One region of the Paenibacillus sp. UASWS1643 genome, then DNA from elsewhere that is predicted to be linked to it. Evidence: predicted binding sites of a transcription regulator. Region 1 holds the regulator's gene; the other holds the start of a gene.
The links. Region 1 encodes LexA, which represses DNA repair genes until DNA is damaged. Its sites were predicted from a motif close to CGAACATATGTTCG; they were not measured.
Positions count from the first base shown of each region.

Region 2: FE296_RS27400 (DNA polymerase IV) is a predicted target of LexA. The motif match lies at 6,322-6,335, and genes of this name have one in related genera.

Region 1 covers NZ_VXKZ01000115.1:48,626-60,333, reverse strand. Annotated here, with positions in the region: gene FE296_RS24910 (cupin domain-containing protein) at 130-675, shown strand; gene FE296_RS24905 (GntR family transcriptional regulator) at 772-1,446, opposite strand; gene FE296_RS24900 (ABC transporter substrate-binding protein) at 1,549-3,183, opposite strand; gene FE296_RS24895 (carbohydrate ABC transporter permease) at 3,281-4,153, opposite strand; gene FE296_RS24890 (ABC transporter permease) at 4,166-5,095, opposite strand; gene FE296_RS24885 (HAD family hydrolase) at 5,683-6,474, opposite strand; gene FE296_RS24880 (hypothetical protein) at 6,503-7,012, opposite strand; gene FE296_RS24875 (DUF896 domain-containing protein) at 7,138-7,347, opposite strand; gene FE296_RS24870 (LysM peptidoglycan-binding domain-containing protein) at 7,443-7,820, opposite strand; gene lexA (transcriptional repressor LexA) at 8,117-8,743, shown strand; gene FE296_RS24860 (aldehyde dehydrogenase) at 8,849-10,150, opposite strand; partial or broken gene FE296_RS34215 (helix-turn-helix domain-containing protein) at 10,253-10,414, opposite strand; partial or broken gene FE296_RS24850 (peptidase G2 autoproteolytic cleavage domain-containing protein) at 10,529-10,705, opposite strand; gene FE296_RS24845 (phosphotransferase enzyme family protein) at 11,402-11,708, opposite strand, start outside.
Region 2 covers NZ_VXKZ01000115.1:670,105-681,812, reverse strand. Annotated here, with positions in the region: gene FE296_RS27430 (FAD-dependent monooxygenase) at 1-1,525, opposite strand, end outside; gene FE296_RS27425 (TetR/AcrR family transcriptional regulator) at 1,656-2,291, shown strand; gene FE296_RS34145 (hypothetical protein) at 2,356-2,598, opposite strand; gene FE296_RS27415 (response regulator transcription factor) at 2,757-3,464, shown strand; gene FE296_RS27410 (sensor histidine kinase) at 3,506-4,888, shown strand; gene FE296_RS27405 (hypothetical protein) at 5,017-5,718, shown strand; gene FE296_RS33045 (hypothetical protein) at 6,031-6,168, shown strand; gene FE296_RS27400 (DNA polymerase IV) at 6,382-7,599, shown strand; gene FE296_RS27395 (YolD-like family protein) at 7,596-7,961, shown strand; gene FE296_RS27390 (YhjD family protein) at 7,945-8,313, shown strand; gene FE296_RS27385 (RCC1 domain-containing protein) at 8,750-9,637, shown strand; gene FE296_RS27375 (alpha/beta fold hydrolase) at 10,879-11,708, opposite strand, start outside.

The sequences.
Region 1 (11,708 bases):
AATGTGAAAGATCGGGTTTGGTCCCGAAAGATGGCGGGTTTGCACGAATATGAACGGAATTTGAGAATCGACAAAAACAAAGCAATCCGATATAATTCAATTAAACCAAGTGGAAAAGAGGGAAAGAACATGGCTGAAATTGTTATCCGAAATACGAACGAACGCATCACTGGTGACGAAAATGTTCGAAATTTCTTGAACAAATACGAAGTATTATATGAGAAGTGGGACGCATCCAAACTGAACACTGATCTGCAAAATAACTTTGGATTAACTGATGAACAGAAAACCGAGGTTTTGGAAACTTACGATTATGAAATCAGAGATTTGGCTGCACGTCGCGGATACCAGATCTGGGATGTCATCACGCTGTCCGAACAAACACCAGATATCGAAGAAAAGCTGGCCAAGTTCGAAGAGATCCACACCCACGCTGAAGATGAGATCCGTGCAATTGTTGCTGGTAAAGGAATCTTTGTTATCAAAGCTACAGATGATGTGGGTTACTTTAATGTAGAACTGTCTCCTGGAGACGTCATCTCTGTACCTGAGAATACACCGCACTTCTTCACCTTAATGGAGAACAAACAAATTATCGCTGTACGTCTGTTCATCGAAAAAGATGGCTGGATTGCAGATCCATACCCTGATCCTACATTTATCAAACAAGCCTAACACTCTCGTGTTACGATTTGCTTAACCAAAACCCCTGTTCAATTGAACAGGGGTTTTCGCATATGCATATGGAGAGTATTATACAACATCAGTGCATTATATAAAATAATGCGGGTATTTCGCCTTAATCGATTCCTGTTCAATAACAACCAGTCTAAGATGAGCTTCCATCACGTGAACAGCTTGATCGGTTTGACGCTCTGTGATAAGCCGATATATCTCTTTGTGCTGGGAGATAATGACCTCCAGGTTGGAGTCCTCCGCTAGACGTAATAAACGCAACCGATTAAACGGAATATTCAGTTGTTGCAACATTTTCCACGTCCTCAGCTTACCCGTGCCCTGGAACAAAATCTGATGAAACTCTTCATCCAGTTCAAAAAGCCGATAGAAATTGTTTTTTCCTATACAGACTTCCTGCATTGCAATGTTGGTTTCAAGTCGAAATCTGAACTCTTCAGGAAAAGAAACACAAGCCAAAGTTACGATTTCCTTCTCCATCTTCTCCCGCATAAACCTGCCTTCTTCCACATGCTCCAGATTAATGTGAGAGACGATCGTTCCACTCTGGGGTATAATGTCCAGCAGTTCTTCTTCAGCAAGCTTCATGAATGCTTCTCTAACGGGTGTTCTGCTCACCTGCAGTTCATCTGCAATCTCTTTCTCTGAAATCTTGGTACCTGGCTTAAGTTCCAGGTGAAGAATTCGTTCTTTTAATAGGTTATATGAATATGCCCGGGTCGAGCCTCTAATTTTTTGATTAAGTGACATGCCTAGACCTCTTTCTATCAGCCGTTTTCATTCATCTTAGCACAAATTACCGTTCCACTTATATATCGGTGTGAAACGGTAATCTGGCCAACATCAACTATATTATTGCTTGTTTTCTTTGTAGGCTTTGTACGTATCATTTGCCAGCTTCAGATAATTAGATAATCCTTGACTCTCCAGCTCTTTGGCAAATGTATCGAATTCAGACAAGTCCCGCTCACCCAAGATAAATTTAAGTGTATTTTGATCCGAATAGTCTTTCAGTGGTGTACTCAGAAGTGTCACCCGTTCACGGTCCTCTGAAGAGTAAGGAATCGGTGGCTCTGCCGGGATCACTTCCTTGGTATCCTTCATGTCTTGCTGGAATTTCAACTCTTCTTCACTAAACATGGATTGCAGCAGATCTGTAGTCCCCCCGTAGGCAAATACCCCACCAGAGAAACCAAAGTCAATACGCAGATCTTTCGTTCCTTTTGGATTCAAGCCATTGTAGTTCACGTCTTCTACCAATTTACGTGTTCCGCCCTCTTTGGTAAATGTTTCGCCTTCAACGCCCCATTTGGCAAACTCTTGACCCTCATCGCTGTAGTATAACCAATCAATAAATTGCATAGTAGCTTTGAAGTTTTCGCTTTTTTGAATTTTCCCGGAGATCATAACACCGTTTTCAAGTCTGGAGCCGGACATTAATTGCCCTTTTGGTCCACCAGGTACTGTAATCTTTGCAACTGAGTATTTACCTTCTCCCAGCGTTTTGTTCATATCATTTCGGTGCAGCACCACCGTTTGGGAATTACCATTAATCATGAATGATTTGCCGGATACAAATTTCTGTACAGCCTGATCATCATCCTGTGTAAAACTTTCTTTGTCCAGCAATCCTTCGGATACCAACTTGTTAAAGTATGTTAGCAACTCTTTGTATTCTGGTGTTGTAGCCGTGTACACAAATTCATCCTGATCTTCCTTATACGTCAATCCGTTACCAAAACCCCATCCAGCCTTGGTACCAAAGCCAGTAGCAGCGATGTTCAACGTACTATTGAATTGGAATCGGTCCGAAAACGGAATGGAATCCGGATAAATCTCTTTCAGTTTCTTCGCAGCATCATACAATTCGTCCCATGTGGTCGGAATGGCGATGTTATTTTCTTCAAAGACATCCGTTCTTACGAGTATTGTGTAATCTGGCCATACTTCTTCATGCAGACCCGGGAGTACATAGTACTTTCCATCTTCCTGTCGAAGACCTTCAAGTTCATCTTCCAAACCCCATTTTTCCACTTTATCTTTGAAGTTTGGCATCAAATCAATATAATCGCTAATCGGCAAGATCGCACCAGAGGACACAAATGCAGCCTCTTCACCAGGGTACGTTTTAGGGATAACTAGTGGTGCATCTCCGGAGCTAATCAACAGAGATCTCTTCTGAGAGTAATCGCTCATGGGTACAATCGTTGGCTCAAGTGTAACACCCGTCAGTTCGGTAATTTTATTGAAAAGTAACCAGTCTTTTTTATATGGATAAGTAGGTTGATCACTATATAGTATGGATAGATTAAATGGCTCCGTTGCTTTGAATGTATCCCCTACGTTGTACGTTTCCATCGCTGCCTTGGTTTGAACTTCTGTGACGTCACCTCCAGCTCCAGTACCGCTGCTACATGCTGCCAGAACAACGCTCATCATTGTTGCCAACACCATTTTACCAACAAACTTACGTGGCTTTTGATTCATTTAGGTTATCCCCCTGAGTTTGGTTTAGGTTGACCTTGCCTGAAACGTTAAACAACCTCGAAAAGTTAATCATGTGAATCACTTCAGCTGCTGCGTCTTACTGTTTAACAGACCCTAGCATGATACCAGTTACAAAGTATCTTTGGACAAATGGATAGATGGTGAGTATCGGCAAGATGGTGAGTACCATCGTTACTGACTTAATATTGGCAGCAATCTGTGTCAGGTTATCAGCTGAGGTTGCACCAGCAGTCGCCCCGCTAGTCGCTCCTGCAATCATATTGCGCAAATAAATGGTGACCGGGAACAGTTCTTTTTTGTCCAAATACAGAAAGGCTGGGAACCAGGAATTCCAATGACCTACTGCGTAGAACAGCACCATGGTTGCCATAACAGCTTTACTAAGCGGCAATATAATGCGTAACAAGATCCCGTAGGTGTTCAAACCGTCAATGGAGGCAGCTTCCTCCAGTTCTTCAGGCATATTTTCAAAAAATGACTTCATGATCAGCATGTTGTATATGCTAATTGCGCCAGGAACAACAAGTGCCCACATGGTGTTGTTGAATCCAAGGGAATTAATCAACACATAGTTTGGAATCAATCCACCACTGAAGAACATCGTGAATACGGCGAACATTGTCAGAAACTTGCGACCCATTAACCTCTTTTTGGACAAGGCATATGCGAAAATAGTCGTCATAAACATGGAGATTAATGTACCTACTACGGTATAGATAATCGTGTTTTTATAGTTGGTCCAGAACATACTGTCACGTGAGATGGTCTTGTATGTCTCTACATTGAATCCTCTTGGGAACAGACTAACCTTGCCCGAATTAATATAGGACTCACTACTGAAAGATTGTGCCACGACATTTAAGAATGGATAGAGGGTTATAAATACCACGAACAGCAGAAAGATAACATTGAATACTTTAAATACCTTATAAGATCTGGATTCCTGCATGATGCTCCTCCTTTACCATAAGCTTCTTTGTGTCAGTCTGCGTGAGATGGCATTTACGGAGAACACCAGAATCAGACCGATCAGCGATTCGAACAAGCCAATTGCGGTAGCATAACTGAAGTTACTGGATTCCAGTCCGACCCGATACAGGTAAGTGGAGATCACATCAGATGTCTCGTAGATCAGCGGGTTGTACAAGAGTAAGATTTTTTCAAATCCAACAGCCAGGAAATTACCCATGTTCAAAATCAATAACGTCACAATCGTTGGCAAGATCCCTGGAATCGTTACATGAATCGTTTGCTTCCAGCGATTGGCACCATCGATACGCGCAGCTTCATACAAAGAATCATCAATGGTTGTCAGTGCAGCAAGATACAGAATCGCTCCCCAACCCATACCCTGCCATACCTCAGAAGTGATATAGATTGTTCTGAACCACTCAGCCCGCTGCATAAAAGGAATATTGTCTCCGGTGAAGAAAGCCACCAGTCCATTAATGGAACCATTCACTGCTGTCAGCTGCAGGATCATACCTGCAACGATAACGATAGACAGAAAATGAGGCAGATAAGACGCGGTCTGTACAAACTTCTTGAATCGTTTACTTTTCACTTCGTTAAGCATCAAGGCAAAAATGATTGGAACCGGGAATGTAAAGAGTAACGCAAGTCCGCCTAACATCAGCGTATTACCGAATACTCTCCAGAAGGTAGGGTCCTCAATAAACATTTTGAAGTATCTTAATCCAACCCACGTTTCTCCAAATATACTTCCCCCGGGAACAAAACGTCTGAACGCAATCACATTACCAATCATCGGCCCATATTTGAAAATAAGGAGATAAATGATGGGAAGGATTAATAGTGAATACAGCTGCCAGTCTTTGCGGAACAAAGTTGCTGCCGTTCGTAATCTGCTCTCTTTACGTAAAGATGTCATGGTTAACGTTGTTTTAGCGGTTTCCGACTCCATGTGTTTTCACTCCGATCCAGGACTTGATAAGTAAGAGTAATTCATATACAATTCTCATCTTTTCTCCTCTTGTAGAAGACAACAACTCCTTTAACTTCACCCCCACTACGAAATAGATAATTTCTAAATGTAAGCGATATCAATTTGATGTATTATGTAGAATCACACAATCCAAGATGCTTCACATCATTAATTAGCACTTACTACGTGGTGTGATCTCCAAATCGAAAGAAGATTTTTCGAAATATTAAGCGCTTACAATCAATCGAAAACAATAAGCAATAACTCCCTGCTTCCATTTAATGAAGTAAGTCAAAAAGAAATTGCTTTAGGACAATCTAAATACTAGTCATACTAGTATGTTAGTTATATTCTAATCCAGCTTCCCTCTAATTTCAATAAGTTTTAGTAAAAAAAATGGATATCTCTTTTAACAAGGTAATTTAGTCAACAAGCTCAAATAAAAAACATTGGTAACTTCAAGAACGACATCATCGTTCATTGAAGCTTCCAATGTTTCAGGGTGCTGAGGAAAGATGTTATAGCTGATCTGCTTAGAAATTAGCAATAAGCTGATTTAATTCCGATAAATGCGTTATTTCATGGTCTGGCGCATACGTTTCATTGTTGGTCTTATGCTCCCGGTTAATCCATACGGATTGGATGCCAGATGATAAAGCACCACGAATATCAGTCGTTAACTTGTCTCCAACCATCATGCTCTCTTCGGGTTTAACACCCAGTTTACTCAAAGCATGTTCAAATATCGACGGATCTGGTTTTCCTTTTCCGAAGTTACCCGAGATAATAATCTCATCAAAAAAAGGAGTCAATTCAGGTACACCATCCAACTTCTCTTGTTGCAAAGCAGGACAACCGTTTGTTAACAACAACAGTTTGTACTTTCCTTGTAACTGACGCAAGGTATCCATCGTTTCTTCGTATACATGAGGTCTGGATCTCCGTTCCACTCCAAACTGTGCGGCCAGTTGTTCAGCAAGATCATCCCGATCTATACCCAACTTCAACAAGCCACGACGCCAGGATTCTTTACGGTAAACTGGAGCAAGCTGTTCCAACTGACGGAACTCAGGTTGATCCCCACCAGTAAAGTTAGCCCAAAGACCTTCAAACGGATTGATTCCAATCATTTTAGTAAAAGGAAAGGTTTCATATGATTCATACAGTCCACGTGCCTCATTACGAACAGCTTCTTCAAGTTCTTCTGGTTTAACCCCAGTCTCTTGCGCTGCGATTAGACAAGTCTCATGAAAAGCTTCTCGAACACTACGCTCATCCCATAATAAAGTATCATCTAGGTCGAACAAAATCGCTTTTAATGCCATTCCGATCATCTACCCCTTTATGCAATAATTACTTTTCGACGGTTTCCACGGTGATCTGGTGTGCTTTTGCAAACTTCAGCAAACGTTCTGCAATCGCATCTGTATCGTAACGGTTCAATAACTTGGTGAACACCCATCTTTTCCCACGACTGTTATGTTCGATAACAACTGTACCTGGTTCAATTCTGAATTTGACAATATCGTCAACCCCAATTGAACGTTCACGATTACCCTTCGTCGTGATAATCCGATTACTGCTAATCTTGATGTATGGACGACGAAGCATGAAGATGACTGCCAAAAATACATAAAGCAGCATGGTCACCCAGTCCCAAGTTGTCATTGGAGCTTGCACAAGAAACGTGCTCATAAACAGATACAAAAAGGCGAGACCAATCAAAAATATAGGGAACAAAAGACTGCGTCCCTTAAAGACTTCTTCACCTGGTGTACCTGTGATTGGTTGACCACTTTTTTTGCGTTGCTGATTTAACTGCTTGGAATTTTTCTTAACCGTTCTCTCGAACGAACGCGACATGAGAATCCCCCTTATGTGTCTTTGTATCGGCTTACATAATTGCAAACCAACATTTCCCCCTATAAATTGCACACTCAAAATAACAGGAAGAAACCTAAATATCATAATGATATCATTAGGTTTCGTTAGTGTTTGAGTTTGCCTTGGTGGCCTTTGTCATTCTCATCATCAACAATCTCAATGGTATCCAGTTGTTGTCTGAAATTGCTGCGAATATTGCTCAAATAAATCTCTCTTAGCTCGGCACGTTCAGCAAGTTCTTCCTCCGACAATCCAGTGGACTTTTGCTTACGAGCCAATTCGTTAATGCGTGCTACCAGACTATCTATATCCAAGCTTGTCCCCTCCAAAAATACAAAGTCATATTAACTTTGCCATTATAAAGGCAGCTTGTCAAGCTGACACGCCTTAACACTCATTGATGTGCATTTTATTCTGCAAATTGCGGTAGAGTTAGTACTTGCCCCACTTGGATGGAAGTCGCTTGAAGTTGATTCACTTTCTTAATTGCTTCTATATAAATACGTGTATCCATATTCGTCGGTTTATGTTCCAAAGAAATACTCCATAATGTTTCCCCTTGTGAAACGGCTATCTTTCCTCCAGGCAGAACATCATTCTCATTGCCAGCAAATACAGTTAAAACAGTGCTGCATCCAATAAATATAATCAAAGAGGTAATGGCTACCTTTAACATCCATGAAAAAATCTTGAAGCGCGCTAGAACCTTCTTGTAGTTCCCTATTTTAGACTTCACCAGTTCCGAATTCATTGGTTCATAAATGCTTTGATAAGTAGAATATCTCATTAAATACCCGCCTCCAAACGTTTGTTCCTATCTGTTGAAATCAATATAACACGAACACTTGTTTTGTTCAATAGATTTTTAGAACAATTGTTCGCTTCTTTTTTGAAGGAGAAATTTCTTATTTCACTTCCTTTTGCAAAGCATTTGCAGTATTATGCTCTGACTTTTGGACAATTTCTGTTGTATAAGTTAAAAAACACTGATTTAATGCTATTTTATTTAGAACTTATGTTTGTACGAACGGAGGTTCTATGTTATAATTTTCCCAAACGTTACTAAAATGGGGTTGATACGGTATGTCGAAGATATCCAGCAGGCAGCAGGCTATTCTGGAGTTTATACGAAATGAAGTCCGGTTGAAGGGGTATCCTCCTTCCGTACGGGAAATTGGTGAAGCTGTTGGACTTGCTTCCAGCTCAACAGTACATGGACATTTGGATCGTTTGGAGAAAAAAGGTTTGATCCGACGTGACCCTACCAAGCCAAGAGCCATTGAGCTTTTGAGCCAGGAAGAATCTGAGCATTCTCATCAATTTGCTCATAGCGTTGCACGTATTCCTGTTGTTGGTAAGGTTACAGCCGGGGTTCCAATCACTGCAACCGAGAACATTGAAGACTATTTCCCTCTTCCTACACATTATGTAGGTGAACAAAAAGTGTTTATGCTTTCAGTAGTGGGAGATAGTATGGTGGAAGCTGGAATCGTTAATGGAGATTACGTTATTGTCCGTCAACAGCAAACTGCTGATAACGGTGATATCGTGGTTGCAATGACTGAAGACGATGAAGCTACAGTGAAAACGTTCTATAAAGAGAAAGATCATATTCGCCTTCAACCGGAGAATGCGACCTTCGAACCTTTACGATTGAAACATGTTAGTATTCTGGGTAAAGTCATTGGCCTTTTCCGAGATATTCATTAATATTTAACTTGAGTAACAAAACTAGATGTAATGAAATACGAAAGAGGTTGTCCTGATCAACAGGACAACCTCTTTTTTTCATGTTTATGTTATTTTTGCGGCTAATTATTCACTGCGTTTCAGAACACTCTTGTGATGCGAGAACACATCAAAGCTCTGTTGACCGTGATATGAGCCCATACCGCTCTCTCCTACACCACCAAACGGGAGATAGTGTGAAGTCATATGAGAAAGTGTGTCATTAATACATCCCCCACCGAAGGATACTTGATTCAGAACCTGATCCTGCAGTTGCTCATCCTGTGTGAAGAGATATAGCGCCAATGGTTTTGGCCGGCGAACAATCTCATCCAGTATAGGATTCAGGTCACTGTACGTAAACACAGGAAGAATTGGACCGAAGATCTCTTCTTGCATCACAGCTGATTCCCAGTTCACATCGCCAAGTACAGTCGGCTCAATGAGCAACTGCTCACGTACAGAACGTCCACCAATCAGCGTTTTGCCATCTGTGAGGAATCCCGACAACCGATCAAAGTTACGCGCATTGACAATGTGCGGGAAATCAGCATTCTGTAACACATCATCCCCAAATTTATCTTTGATCTCTGCGCCAATCAGACTGATCAATTCATCATGAACTTGTTCATGCACAAGCAAGTAATCCGGAGCAACGCAAGTTTGCCCTGCATTCAGGAACTTACCACGAACAATACGCTGGGCCACCAGCTTCAGATCTGCATCACTATGGACAATAGCAGGACTCTTACCACCCAACTCAAGAGTTACAGGAGTCAAGTGCTCCGCAGCTGCCTTCATCACAATGCGACCAACACCTGTGCTGCCTGTGAAGAAAATATAATCAAACTTCTCTTTCAACAATGCTGTACTGGCCTCAACTTCTCCTTCCATAACCGCAATATACTCCTGAGGGAAGATCTCCTGAATCAGATCATAAGTCAGACGAGATACGGCTGGTGTTAATTCAGAAGGCTTGATAACTGCACAGTTACCGGCTGCAATTGCTCCAATCAGTGGGCCAAAGGCCAGTTGGAACGGATAATTCCAAGGTGCAATAATAAGCGCCACTCCGTATGGTTCCGGGTAAATGGTACTCACCCCATCCGGCATAGCCGAATTGGTTGGGACTTGTTTGGGTGCAGCCCATTCCTGCAGGTGTTCTAATGCAAAATCCAGTTCACCCAGAACAATGCGAATTTCGGAACCGTAAGCTTCCGCCTCAGATTTGTTCAGATCAGCCCGAAGTGCATCTTGAATCCGTTGCTGATACTTTTCAATTCCTTTTCTAAGCTGTTGCAGCGCATTAATTCGGTACTCGATATTTTTAGTTTGTCCTGTATAAAAAAATGTACGTTGTTCTGTCACTAGTTGTTTTGCCTGATCCATAATAACATCTCCAATTAATTATTTAAAATTAAATTGTTAAAAATTTAATTAAAGTATACCTCTTTTATATGAAACTTTCAACATACAGTTGAAACATCCATGCTCCGCCTGATAGGATCCAAATGAAGCTGCACGCTCTAATTCACGGCAAATGGTCGAAGGATGTCTGCCCATTTCCTTTGCGATTGCTCGTCAGCTTTTGCCTTGCTGGTGTAGGATTTCTAGCTTGCTCCGTTCAACTATGCTAAGATGTCTGTAGCTCATGGCTGGATTCTCCTTGTGTGAATGTGGTGTAGGAATTTTCATTCTACATGAATCCAGCTATGGGCCCTTTTTTATTTATTTCCAGTAGGTGTCGCACTTCATATTACAATCCGTCTACACAAAAAAGAAATAACGTTCTATACACAACCCGTTCTCTCGACATGTGCCATCATCTCTTATCAGAAGTTTTCCCATCATTCCTACAGCTACCCATTCTGGACGCCCCAACCGAGAAACGTAAGTCTGTAAAGGATCATACTGAGGATTGATTAATGCTGTTTTCAACGTGTGTGATGGGACTGTAACCTGCCCGTTTCCATATTTTCATGGACGCTCTCCTCATTTCATTTAGTGTATCTGAGGTGGCTTCGAGTGACCAATTGGATTAGGAGGCTTTAAAGATATAAAAGGGGTTCTTAATAATTACATTAAGCTAATTCTGCAGAATATGAAGTTTAAAGCTTCACATAATCAATGGTTTGATGCAGCTCTGCCTTCTCCCTCTTCCAAAAACATTAAAATCTCTGAGGAACTCATCGAACTTATCCCTCAAATCGATGACCAAGGAGCACTTCGAAGCTCCCCCTCCAGCTTCGTTGTTAACTTTACCGCATACTTACTCTCCGTATAGGACTGATGCTTTCCATATAAAAGCTCGATCTTCCATAATGCCTCAACCGTATTTGGCATCTCGCTGTCCTGAACATCCGGCGCAAACCATCAAGACCCTAGAAAAGAAAAAAGACGACCCACCAATTCGAGTCGCCTTCATTCCAATTCAATGCCAGTTTAAAAAATCACGAAACGACCCAAACAGCTCCGTCAAAATATACCCCAAAATGGAGGGGAACTAGAGAAGCTGAAGAACAACTCTAAGTCATAGCTCACGTTTTTAAAACTTGATGATATGAACAAACACTCTACACAGCGACCTATTGTAAATCATCACCATAGGATATCATTATTTTAGCCCGGTATCGGTTAGTATTAATCCACATTTACAGGCTCGATCACTTCGAATAAAAATGGATTACCATTTAAATATTCTCTTATGTATGCTTGGGCATACTTTTGTTCCTCGATTAAACTGGTTGTTTCTCTTGGATCAGAGGCGTGATGACAGCAGTTCTCGATCATGAACATGACAAAAAAACATTCCAGATCCCGAATATAGTCCGTTTGCAACTTCCTAATACTCTCATAACCTTGGATAAGCATCCATCGATGCTTTGGCCAAAGCTCCAATATGGTGCCTGCCATATCGTAGAGATAATATCCGTACCCACATCTTCCA
Region 2 (11,708 bases), 620 kb from region 1:
AAGTATCATCAATGGAGGTACGCATTGCAATGTAACCGTCGGGACGAATCAGTACAAGTTCTTTACTTGTTACATCGTAAATTCGATAGGCATTACCTGCTGTGTCTATTAAACCTTCCGCCGCCCCATCCACGTTGGATGGCAGGATATAATGTATATGGAGTTCGTTGTTGGTGAAGTTCTTCACCGAAGGATGGATGCTGTTTGCAAAAGCCAAAAGCGTCCAGTGTGGGCCTCGCATAAGGTCATAGAGACTTCCTGCAAATCCGGTGCCTTGCAGGCCCGTAGCATTAGGAGCACGATCCCCAGGAAATGAACGGGTAGCATCTGTTCGAGCAAAACGACGGGTAAGCGAACTTGAGCGATAGGAAATGAGTAGCCCACTCGTCAGATCGTCGGATATGGTGCTCAACGATTGGGACAATCCTCCGCCTTCAGTCGCCGTTCCTATGACCACTCCCATCTTCTTCGTGCTGTCCTCAAGAACAGCTTGAGCCACTGGGCGGCGCTCCTCATCGTACGTGTCGAGTAAGGCGGTGTCCGCTCCACGTATCACAGCCGCCAGCTTCCAGCCGAGATTGTACGCGTCCTGCATCCCCGTATTCATGCCTTGACCACCGGCCGGCGAATGAACATGAGCAGCATCGCCGGCAAGGAAGACCCGGCCGTTGCGGTAACATTCAACCATACGAACGTTCACCCGGTAGATGGACAGCCAGGAAGCAGCCGTAAGCCGAACACGTCCGGCCCCTGCGCGACGGTCAAACATGGCTTGATACGCCTCTAGCGAAGGCTGCTCTGGTTCTTCGATGTCTTCCGGAATTGTAGCCTGCAGTTGCCAAATATCGGATTTTGGGAGCGGCGTCACCCCGACCATCCCCTCCGAAGAAGTCCAGATATGGATATGGTCACGATCTAACCCTTCCAATCGTACATCGCCAAGATACCATCGCTCTTGATCGTGTGTTTCCCCAACCAGCGGTAAGTGAATAAACTTGCGGATATTGCTTTTGCCCCCGTCAGCGCCAACTACATAACGAGCGCGAATTTGCTCTTCTCCTTGTGGTGAATTCACGGTTATCGTTACACCATCCTCATCCTGAACAAGACTTATGGCTTCCATGCCCAACTCAACTTGACCGTCAAGCATTGCATATCGGTCGCGCAATGCTTTTTCTACATCATATTGAGCAATCCAGACCGGATCGCGATAGGGTGTTTCAAGTTCGGGGCTGGCTGCAACGGTAATAGACGGCTTGTCCAAACTCCTGCCATCTGCGGTATAATAACGAACAGGCAAATCCACAACACCTGTGTCAATAATGTAGTGGACGGCCTCCAAATCATCCACAACTTCAAGCGAGCGAGGCTGTATTCCTTTGGCGCGAGAAGCAACGTTATATAAGGAGCTTCGTTCAATAATACGATGGTCGATGTTTCGACGGGCCAGATCACAGGCAAGTGTAAGCCCTGTAGGACCGGCCCCGACAATAAGAACATCAACAAAAGACGGCTTGGTATTCATGAATAGAATCCTCCTTGATCATTGATTTGATTTGCTACATTTTCTATACTACACCGTGCAGTGTAGTTTGTAAACAGAACAGAACTCTAATCACTTTCTGATGGTATACCTATAAGGGGGCAACGTAAGAATGGATCATACGGAAAACAAGAAAATCCGCAAAGGCTCTTCAGACAAAAGAGCTAAAATTATTGCGGCAGCACGAGACCTGTTTCTTTCCGATGGGTTTGATCGATCCAGCGTCGATGCGGTCGCAGCTAAAGCGGGAGTTTCCAAACGGACAGTTTATGATTATTATGGTGACAAACAGAATCTACTGCTTGCCGTTGTTGAAGAATCCAGTTTGGCGGTTCTTGACATGATTGAGCAAGGGATTTCAGATCACCTCTTGGAATTCGAGGATCTGAAGCAGGCGCTCATCTTATTTTGCGAACAAATCGTAGCTTCTGCGAACGGTTCGTCCGATTACATGGCTTTGATCCGTCTGGTTATGGTGGAAGCCGCCAACCTGCCAGACTCGTTTTTTGATAGGCTGGATAACGCAACTGAAGAGGGGATTATCAAGAGGTTTACAGAGTTTGGACAAACCGGATTGCTCCATGTGCCCGATCCTGAAATGGCTACAAAGCACTTCGCTGCATTAACGTTTTTATTGGTATTTAATCAACCTAGAAAAACAGAGGCATTGGAAGAGGAACAAACCAAACGTATCATCACTGAAGGTGTACGCGTCTTTCTTTGTGCTTATGCACCTCATAACGTTTAAAACGAAAATCAACCATCATACTGAATGCGATTTTGTTCAAAAATAAAAAAAGGACTGTAAACATTCATCTTCTATCGATGAATGCTTTCGGTCCTTTTATGTTTATCCCGTAATAATGAACGACGGTATCGGTTTCCGCCTCTCTTTGGTAACGTCTTCGGAAGGCTCCGCCGCGTGCCAGAGCAAAGAAGATGAGCAGGGCAATAATCGAGCCAACGATGGCTGGAATAATATGAAATCCGCCAATCAAGTTGCCGCTTAACCAACCAATAAGTCCACCAACAATGAGTACCCAGAGCAGAACCATGGATTGTTCTCCTTTCTTCGAGTTTATTACAAGTTATGTTGGCTGAGTGGAATATACCTCACCTTCCAGTTGGTGGAGGAATCTAAAGCGTCTGTGCTAAGATGGGTTAATATATGATTGAAGCTGGTGAACAAGGCTAGATAGGGGTGCTTGTACATTTGAAGAAAATCCTAGTCATTGATGATGAAATCGCAATTCGAGATTTAATTGAGCTGGTGCTAAGGCGAGAAAACTATGATGTGCAGACCGCAGAGGACGGCAAAACGGGCCTGCAGCTGCTCGACTCTTTTCAACCCGATTTAGTGGTACTTGACCTGATGCTGCCAGACTGCTCCGGATATGACCTGTGCAAGGAAATTACCGGGAAACGTGCCGTTCCTGTGATCATGCTCTCTGCCAAAAACGAGGTAATCGACAAGGTCTTGGGACTAGAGTTAGGGGCGGAAGATTACATGACCAAACCCTTTGACAATCGTGAATTGCTCGCTCGGATCAAGGTGATTCTGAGAAGAAACGAGAGCAAGGAAGAATCAAGTGAAGAAACCGAAGTTAAATCTACACGCATCATTCATGAAGAGCTGACATTTGATCTGGAAAGCCGCAGGGTGCTAAAAAACGGTGTACCCGTATCTTTAACGGCCAAAGAGTTCAAAATTCTGGAAACGTTACTCAAAAGGCCAGACAAAATTTTTACCCGGGATGAGCTGTTGCAGATCGGATGGGGATACGATTTTATGGGAGACAGTCGCAGTGTGGATATGACCATCATGCGATTACGGAAGAAGCTTGAGGATAACGCGGACGAACCGAAGTACGTCAGGACGATCTATGGATTTGGCTATCAACTTGGAGGTGGCGAGGCCTGAAGTATGCAACCCGGTTACTGCTGAATTATTTATTTTTCTCCGTGCTGTCTTTTGGCATCATCATTTTTGCGGTAAATAAAGCTATTGATTACTACAGCTTCGTTACCATTGAGAAACAGATGATGGAGAAGGCAGATCTGTCGGAGTTGTCCTTCCGTGAGGTGTTGGCACAGCATAGGTCATCGTCAGGAGAGCCCCAGACGAATGAAATTGTCAGACTTGCTCTGGAGAAGCTGAAAGCTTCAGGAAAGGAAGTACGTATCTATGACAGCTCCAAGCAGCTGCTCGGCTTGGCTGTGGATGGCATCATCATTAATGATGGCAAACCGCTTATTTTTGACAAAAATATTGAGAAAGCACTGAGCGGCAGTTATGCCTACACCGTTACGGAAGATCATCTGCTTTATTTTGCGACGCCCATTCAGGATCAATTCTACGAAAACGCTTATGTGTATGAGTTCGTGGAGAACATTTCCTACTTTTATGCGATTATGGATCAAATTCGTTATATCCTGTTTGCAGGTGCAGGCGGATTTATTGTGCTGATTACGTTATCCAGTCTGTGGATTGCACGCAATACAACCAAGCCGATTAAGATACTACTTGGCGCTGCGCAAAGTTTCTCCAGACAGGAGTTTCGGAGAGTTCATCTAAAACGGAAGGATGAGCTGGGCATGCTGGCAGATGGGCTGGATTCCATGGGGCGGCAGCTTCATGATTACATTCAGTATCAGAAACAATTTGTCTCCAACGTATCTCACGAGTTAAAAACACCCTTGGCAGCCATTCGTGGTTTCTCTCAATACTTGGTTGAAGGAGAGACCGAGAACAAGGAGTTGCAAAAAATCTATGCTCATCTGTTGCAGGAATCGGATCGGCTCACCCGTTTGATTAATGAACTGTTATTATTATCCCGATTCGATAAGGCGGGTTCTAATGATTTGGAAGCCCGGAAGACGGAAATGAACGAACTGATTCAGCAAGTTGTCATGAATATGGGAGCCAAGGCCAAGGATAAAGGGATAGAGATCAGAGTTAGTCAGGCGGAGGAAGAACCGGATGATGAGGGTGCGACAAGAGTGCACGCCAATGTGAATCCAATGCTGATGTCCCATGCGATCGCCAATCTTGTGGACAATGCCATCAAATATTCAGGCAGTCCATCGCTGATCGAATTGAGGTTGGAACATACGCCAAACGAAGTAGTTATACGGATATGTGATCAAGGCATAGGCATCGCGGGCGATGAGCTGGAGCGAGTGCAGGAACGCTTTTACCGGGCAAAAAATGCAAGTACAGCAAATGGTTCAGGTCTTGGACTTTCCATATGCAAAGAGATCGTAGAGCGGTTTAATGGATATATCGACATCGAAAGTCAACTGGGAAAAGGGACGACCGTTACAATTGTTTTGCCTCGTGCATAGACATGCATCTACAACCCAAGCCTAAATCTTAACGTTACAAGATTGGTACATTTCTGTTATAAGACTAACAAATGTTTTATTTATAATCACTTCATAAGAACAAATCACACATTTATGGAGGGATCATGATGAAATTAACTAAGAAAGCTGCAAGTTTTATCGTACTAAGTGCTTTACTAACGGTGGCATTAACGGGCTGTCAATCCAGCGAAGCTACATCTCCAGCAACCGGACAGAACACTGCAAATGAACAGAACACAGGCGAAGGTGCAACAAATGCTAATGCGCCTGCTTCCGAAAGTTCTGAAGAAAAGGGTACTGAAGCTATTAAAGAAGGTTCGATGGAGAAGGAAGGCAATGTGGTACTGAAGGAGCTTGCTTTTGTCTATAATGAGCACACCATTGCGATTTCGGATACAGTGAATGAAAATCAGATGGAACAGATGCTGGGCAAACCGGATAACCTGAAATCTCATACGTACAGTGCTGACGATGGAACAAATATGGATACCTTAATCGGTTTTACGGAAAAAGTGTACACGTATCCTGGTCTTGAGATTAAAACCATCAGTATGCCGGAGGGCAAACAAGACTCCATCTTTCATATCGAAATTACAGATCCTAAGTACGCGACAGTGCGAAACATTAAAGCGGGAGATAGCCTGGACACACTCAAAAATGCATACCCTGAGGGGAAACTGCTTGGTAGTGGAGCCCCTGATGAGGAGGATGACTTCCGTTACGAGCCATCCAATTATGTGGATGTGATGTCGTTTCATATCAAGGATGCCAAGGTGGAGAGCATTCAGATCTACAGCCTTCTGGACTAATAGTTAGTGATGGATGTTGGTAAGACACTCATACGGTTCACCTTTAATACCTGCCCAGGAGAGGGGCAGGTATTTTCTCGTTTACTGGCAGGGTAGTGAGTGTTTCGCACATTGCTAAAACAAAACGTTAACATCGTTGGAAGGGAGTCTCTGTGAACACAATCATCGGTTATCAAGAAAGCCACAAGCTCCGATTCTTAGTAGAATGAAGAAGGCTTACCTATTTGAAGTTGGCCCTTTTTTTATATAGCCTTGTCAAATTGGATGTACTTGAATAATCTATCTCATACCACAAAAAAGGGGGATGGAAACATGAGTGAAGTTGGGTATGGTAATGGCAATGGTAATGTAGGTGGAATAGGTGGAGGATATGGTAGTTTTACGTCCATTGGTGCAATACTCGTACTCTTTATTTTGTTGGTCATTATTTCAAAAGCTTTCTTAGTGTAATAGTTAACTTCTTACTTTTCCCGCCAGCTTTTGCTGGCGTTTTTTTTGTTTTGCTGTGTGACTTAGGATGATTCGAATCCCTCACTTGGTCATATGCCAAATATAAATATTTACCTCTTGCATAAAGAACACATGTTCGGTTTATAATATATACAAACATATGTTCTTAAAAGTACAGGAGTGATTTCAGTGTGGACTAAGCAACGAACCATCATGCTCATTGATATGCAGAGCTTTTATGCTTCAGTCGAAAAGGCAAAAATGCCCCAATACAAAAATAGACCACTCGCCGTTGCAGGCGATCCAGCAAGACGTTCTGGCATTATTCTTGCCGCTTGTCCATTAGCCAAAGCTAAGGGGGTTTCTACCGCAGAACCACTCTGGCAGTCTCTTCAGAAGTGCCCTGAACTGATCATTGTAAAACCTCACATGCAAGAATACATCGAAGTATCCACCCAAATTATGTCCATAATTGAGGAATTCACCGATCTGGTTGAGCCATACAGTATAGACGAATTATTCGCTGATTTTACAGGGTCTATGCATCTATTCGGTAATGATCCAATCGATTTGGCCAAACAAATCCAAGACAAAATCTATAATGAAACAGGGGTTTACGCCAGAGCGGGCATTGGTGAAAACAAAATTATCAGTAAATTATGCTGCGATATGATTGCTAAAAAAGCGGAGGGTGGCATTTTTCACTTAAAGAAAGAGGAGTTACATCTTCACATTGGAGATAAGCCCATCCGTGATATGTGGGGGATTGGCTCAAGAATGGAAAAACATCTGTGGAAGATGGGCATCCGAACCATTAAAGACCTGGCGAATACGCCTCTTTCCAAATTACGAAGCAAGTGGGGTGTTAATGGAGAAGTCATCTGGAGAGTTGCCAATGGACTCGACAATTCGCCGGTAACCGTCAATACACACAGTACACAAAAGGATATCGGAAACGGAATGACCCTGCCCAGAGATTTCACAGAAGCATGGGAGATCGAAGTGGTTATTCTTGATATCTGTACAGAAGTGTGCAGAAGAGCCCGTAAAAAGGGGCTGATGGGTAGTGTCATATCTGTGAGTGTATCGGGAGCAGATTTTGATCACCCCACTGGTTTTCACAGGCAAGTTAAACTGTCTGATCCTACAAACATAACTGTTGATGTGTGCAAGATAGCCAAACGCATATTCCATCAACATTGGGATGGGCAACCTGTGCGCCGTGTAGGCGTATCCCTGTCTCAATTATCCAACGCGGATACATATCAACTATCTTTCTTTGATGATCAAGAGCAGAAACGAGCCATTGATCAGGTGATGGACAACATCAAGGATCGATTTGGCGACATTGCCATTCTTCGAGCGAGCTCCATTACGGCTGCGGGTCAAGCGATCGATAGAGCATCTAAAATTGGGGGGCATTACAAATGAGCAAAAAACTGGAGGCCAATGGATTATGGGAATCGAGCCGCATGATGCTTCCACAACATAAAGAACGAATTATACAGCACCGTACTCAAATTCATGTTCAACCGAAACCACTGATTCACGAAGATGAGTGGGAGATTATTGCTCAACATATAGATATGTCGCTCAACTATACGTTGCAAGCTACCTTTGAAGTGTTTAATGACTCAGGCAATCGGTATATACACGGGATCGTCACTTCAGTCAGTGCCTTTGGAAAGAAAATCAAAATTGAAATGGATAATGGATTTGAATGGGTCGATTTTGATCAATTGGTCACTGTAAAGTTTGAAGAAGGAGGTGTGTACGGTGAGACAAACTTCTGAGGAACTTGCACTCGTCAAGAGGCTGGTAGAGCTTCCGTATCTTTTAGGTGCTCTGGAGGTAGATAAGCATAAAATATACGCTTCAAACTTTAAGATGAAATCGGTGTATATTGATTACCTGGACGGTACCCAAAAGAAAATTGCTTTAGAGATGTACAAGTCGAAACAAAGGCTAAAGGAACATCATATTAAAATCATAGATGAAAAGAGATCTGAGCTGAGTTTAACGGTAGACTATTCGGTAAGAGGTTACCTTCACAAAATGACATTATTGTGGAGCAAAGTGAAAGTGGACGTAACCTTAATGCTCACTGAACATATGAGCGTTGATATTACTGATATGCCAACATAAACATAGAGTTAGAGCAGAATACGGTATATAACGGCATAGGGTGGATATAATACAGCTATAACCATTGTTTTCTTCTCCCGATTTGGGTAAACCGACCTTTGAAATTGAAGGGTCGGATTTTTTGTCTCAAAATTTCGCATTGGCATATTAAACCACATAAAATGAGAGAAATCACGAGGCATATACATACAGATAGATAGACACATTTATCCATATTTTTTCGATTGAAACAAGGATGAATCCTTCAGAAGGGTGATACCAACATACCTGGATTAGTACGGCGTGGTTCCGTTATCTTGACAGCCAGGAGTATTATAATACAACGTTGAATAAGAGTAATATGTTGGTGTCCTCTTAAGTTCTGTGAGTGATATGAACGCTAAACGTTATACCGTTGAACAACGGAGGATTTTAATTTGTGGAGGAGAGGAAAAATATGGACTACCGTTCACGGAAGGAAGCGGTGTTTGAGACGAAACGTTTCCGTAACTGTACCATAGCGGCAGGTCGTCGTCATACCGTTGCTCTTAAATCTGACGGAACAGTAATAGCCGCGGGTGATAATAAATACGGTCAATGTGATGTAAGCGATTGGTCCCATATCGTCGCCGTTGGTGCCGGTAATGTTCATATGGCTACGAACACGGGTAATGCCCATACCGTTGGACTTAAATCTGATGGTACTGTAACAGCAATAGGTTGGAATAAGCATGACCAATGCAATGTAAGCGAATGGCGCGATATAATAACCGTTTCGGCAGGTTGGTGCCGGACTGTTGGGGTTAAAGCAGATGGTACCGTGGTTGCGGTAGGGCGAAATAATGAAGGCGAATGCAACGTGAGCAGCTGGCGTGATATTGTATCGGTCACGACGGGAGACTGGCATACCGTCGGTCTAAAAATAGACGGAACGGTAATAGCAGTTGGTAACAATAAGTATGACCAATGTAGCGTAAACGACTGGAACGACATATTGGCTGTTTCGGCGGGGTATCTTCATACGGTTGGGCTTAGATCGGAGGGCACCGTGGTTGCGGTGGGGCGAAATAATGAAGGCGAATGCGACGTAAGCGGATGGCGTGATATTGTAGCAGTTGCAGCGGGGAGTTATCATACCATTGGTCTTAGGTCTGACGGTACGACGGTTGCTGTGGGTTCAAACAAACATCACCAATGCGATGTAAGGGGCTGGCATGACATTAGAGCTGTTTCGGCGGGATGTGCCCACACGATTGGACTAAAATCAGATGGTACGTTAGTTACTGTGGGTGATAATGGTTATGGACAATGCGATGTAAGCGGATGGAGTAACATCCAACAATAAATAATGAAATAAGATACAAAAAGTCAAGGGACAAGTACATATTCCCATTGAAGTCGCTAATTTAGCGACTTTTTGCTTTGATCGGCAACTTTATGGGACGTGCTCTATAACCTTTAACCTCAAACTTAAAATCAGATATGGATTTTAGAATAAGCTTCGTGCTAATCTAACATGATTTTCTCGTTTACCATTTGATAATAATACTCATCCATCTGTTCTGCCGTAACATCTTCTTCAAGATGCAACTTGTTGAACTACATTCCATGGATTGGTGCGCTTACCCTTGTGATTGGCATCGTAACAACGTTGCTTAATAACTCTCTATTTAAAAGAAAACAAACGATGACCTATAGATTTTTCGAATTGTGCTTATGGATTTTATTTATTTGATATGGCTGAAACATTGATGCGTCTTTCATCTGAGAATAGGAAAGTATTATTTCATCGTATAGCAAAGTAAATCAACTACAAGCGAATTATTGCGGAAAATTTTCCATCAGTTATTCAAAACAATTTTAGGGAATATCTTAAAGGAGAAAAATTTTTGTTAAACTAAGGGACAGGTTAGTGTAATTTCCCGCTTTAAGTTAACGTTATAATATAAACAGAGTTCAAGACATGAATACGATAAATGGAGGGGTAGGATTGAACAAGTATGTGTTACATATAGTTGCAAGTGTAATTTGCATATTGGTACCTGCTATTGGTCTCTTATATGTTTTGTGGGATAGCCACCAACCCAAAATAGGACCTGTAGGAGACGGAAAACCGAATTATCCTTCAGTATCTCAATGGATATCTATTGGCTCTTCTTTTATTCTCGGAATAGTTAATTTACCTCTTTCCATAGTTCGATATAGACAAAAGACTAAAGAAGATATTAAAAGTTAATGCTTATACGCTAACGTAGAAACTATAATTGAATAAACGACGAAAATGAAGCTGCCTGTGTTTGACCGGCAGCTTCATTACGTTAACGGGCAGGGTAGATGAATTTTGTGAATATACTCCAGGTATACGAACGTTAAAAAATAAGTTTAACCTTTAAAATTAAAGAAACGCTACAGTCTTCAGTATTCGCAGAATTCGTTAAAGGAAGTACGATCGCAGAAAAAGAGGTCGAACTAGTAAGTACTGTTGACCTCAAATACGATCAGTCAGGTTATGAATTCATGAGAATAACCGGGCTAAAGAACAGGGAATCTTGCTAGGCCTGACAGACATCCAATGCAAGTGACGATCTATTCATTAGTGCTAAGTGACAACAAGTGTTTTAGATTGTCATCAATAAATTGATTATCCGCACTGTTAATTCCACGACCGGCAAAATGGCCCCAGATCGATTGGATTGGTTTCAAGACAGCATTAGGTATACGCTTAGCTTCGTATTCATTATCGTCCGCTGTGCAGAAGAGATCCGTGCTTCCCGGCATGATACAGGCATAAGCTCTTATGCTCTGAAGTGCTGTATCAAAGTCTCCGTTATAGGAGGGGTTTGCACTGATATCTGCATGTTGACCTGTCCATAACATGGCCAGAACATTATGCGGATCCATATTCATAAAGCTATTTTCCCAGACACCAGCTACAAAATCCTCCAATGTGTCAAATCCCATCTCACGGTAAAGCTCTTCTCTATAAAACGCATGTGATAGTCCCCATCCCGCATAGACCCGACCCACGGCACGCATGTCTGTCGAACTTAGTTGGTTTAATTTGCTTGAGTCGAAGCCGACTGCAGATAGCAGTGAAGCTTTCACGCCTTCCAGAACCACAAATGTGTGAGGCCAAGGTTTGGCGATGCCTCCGAAAGGTGCGATTCGTTCAACCATCTCCGGGTAACTTGCCCCCCATTGAAATGCCTGAATGCCGCCCATCGACCACCCGACGACGAGAGCAATCTTTTGAATACCGAATTTTTCGGTCAGCAGTTGGTGCTGGAATCGAACGTTGTCATAGATAGTTACCTGTGGAAAGTTACCCCGATCAAATGGAGGAGGCGTGTTACTGGGAGAGGAAGAGAGTCCATTGCCCAGCAAACTGGGAACGATAATAAAATATTTCTCCGGAT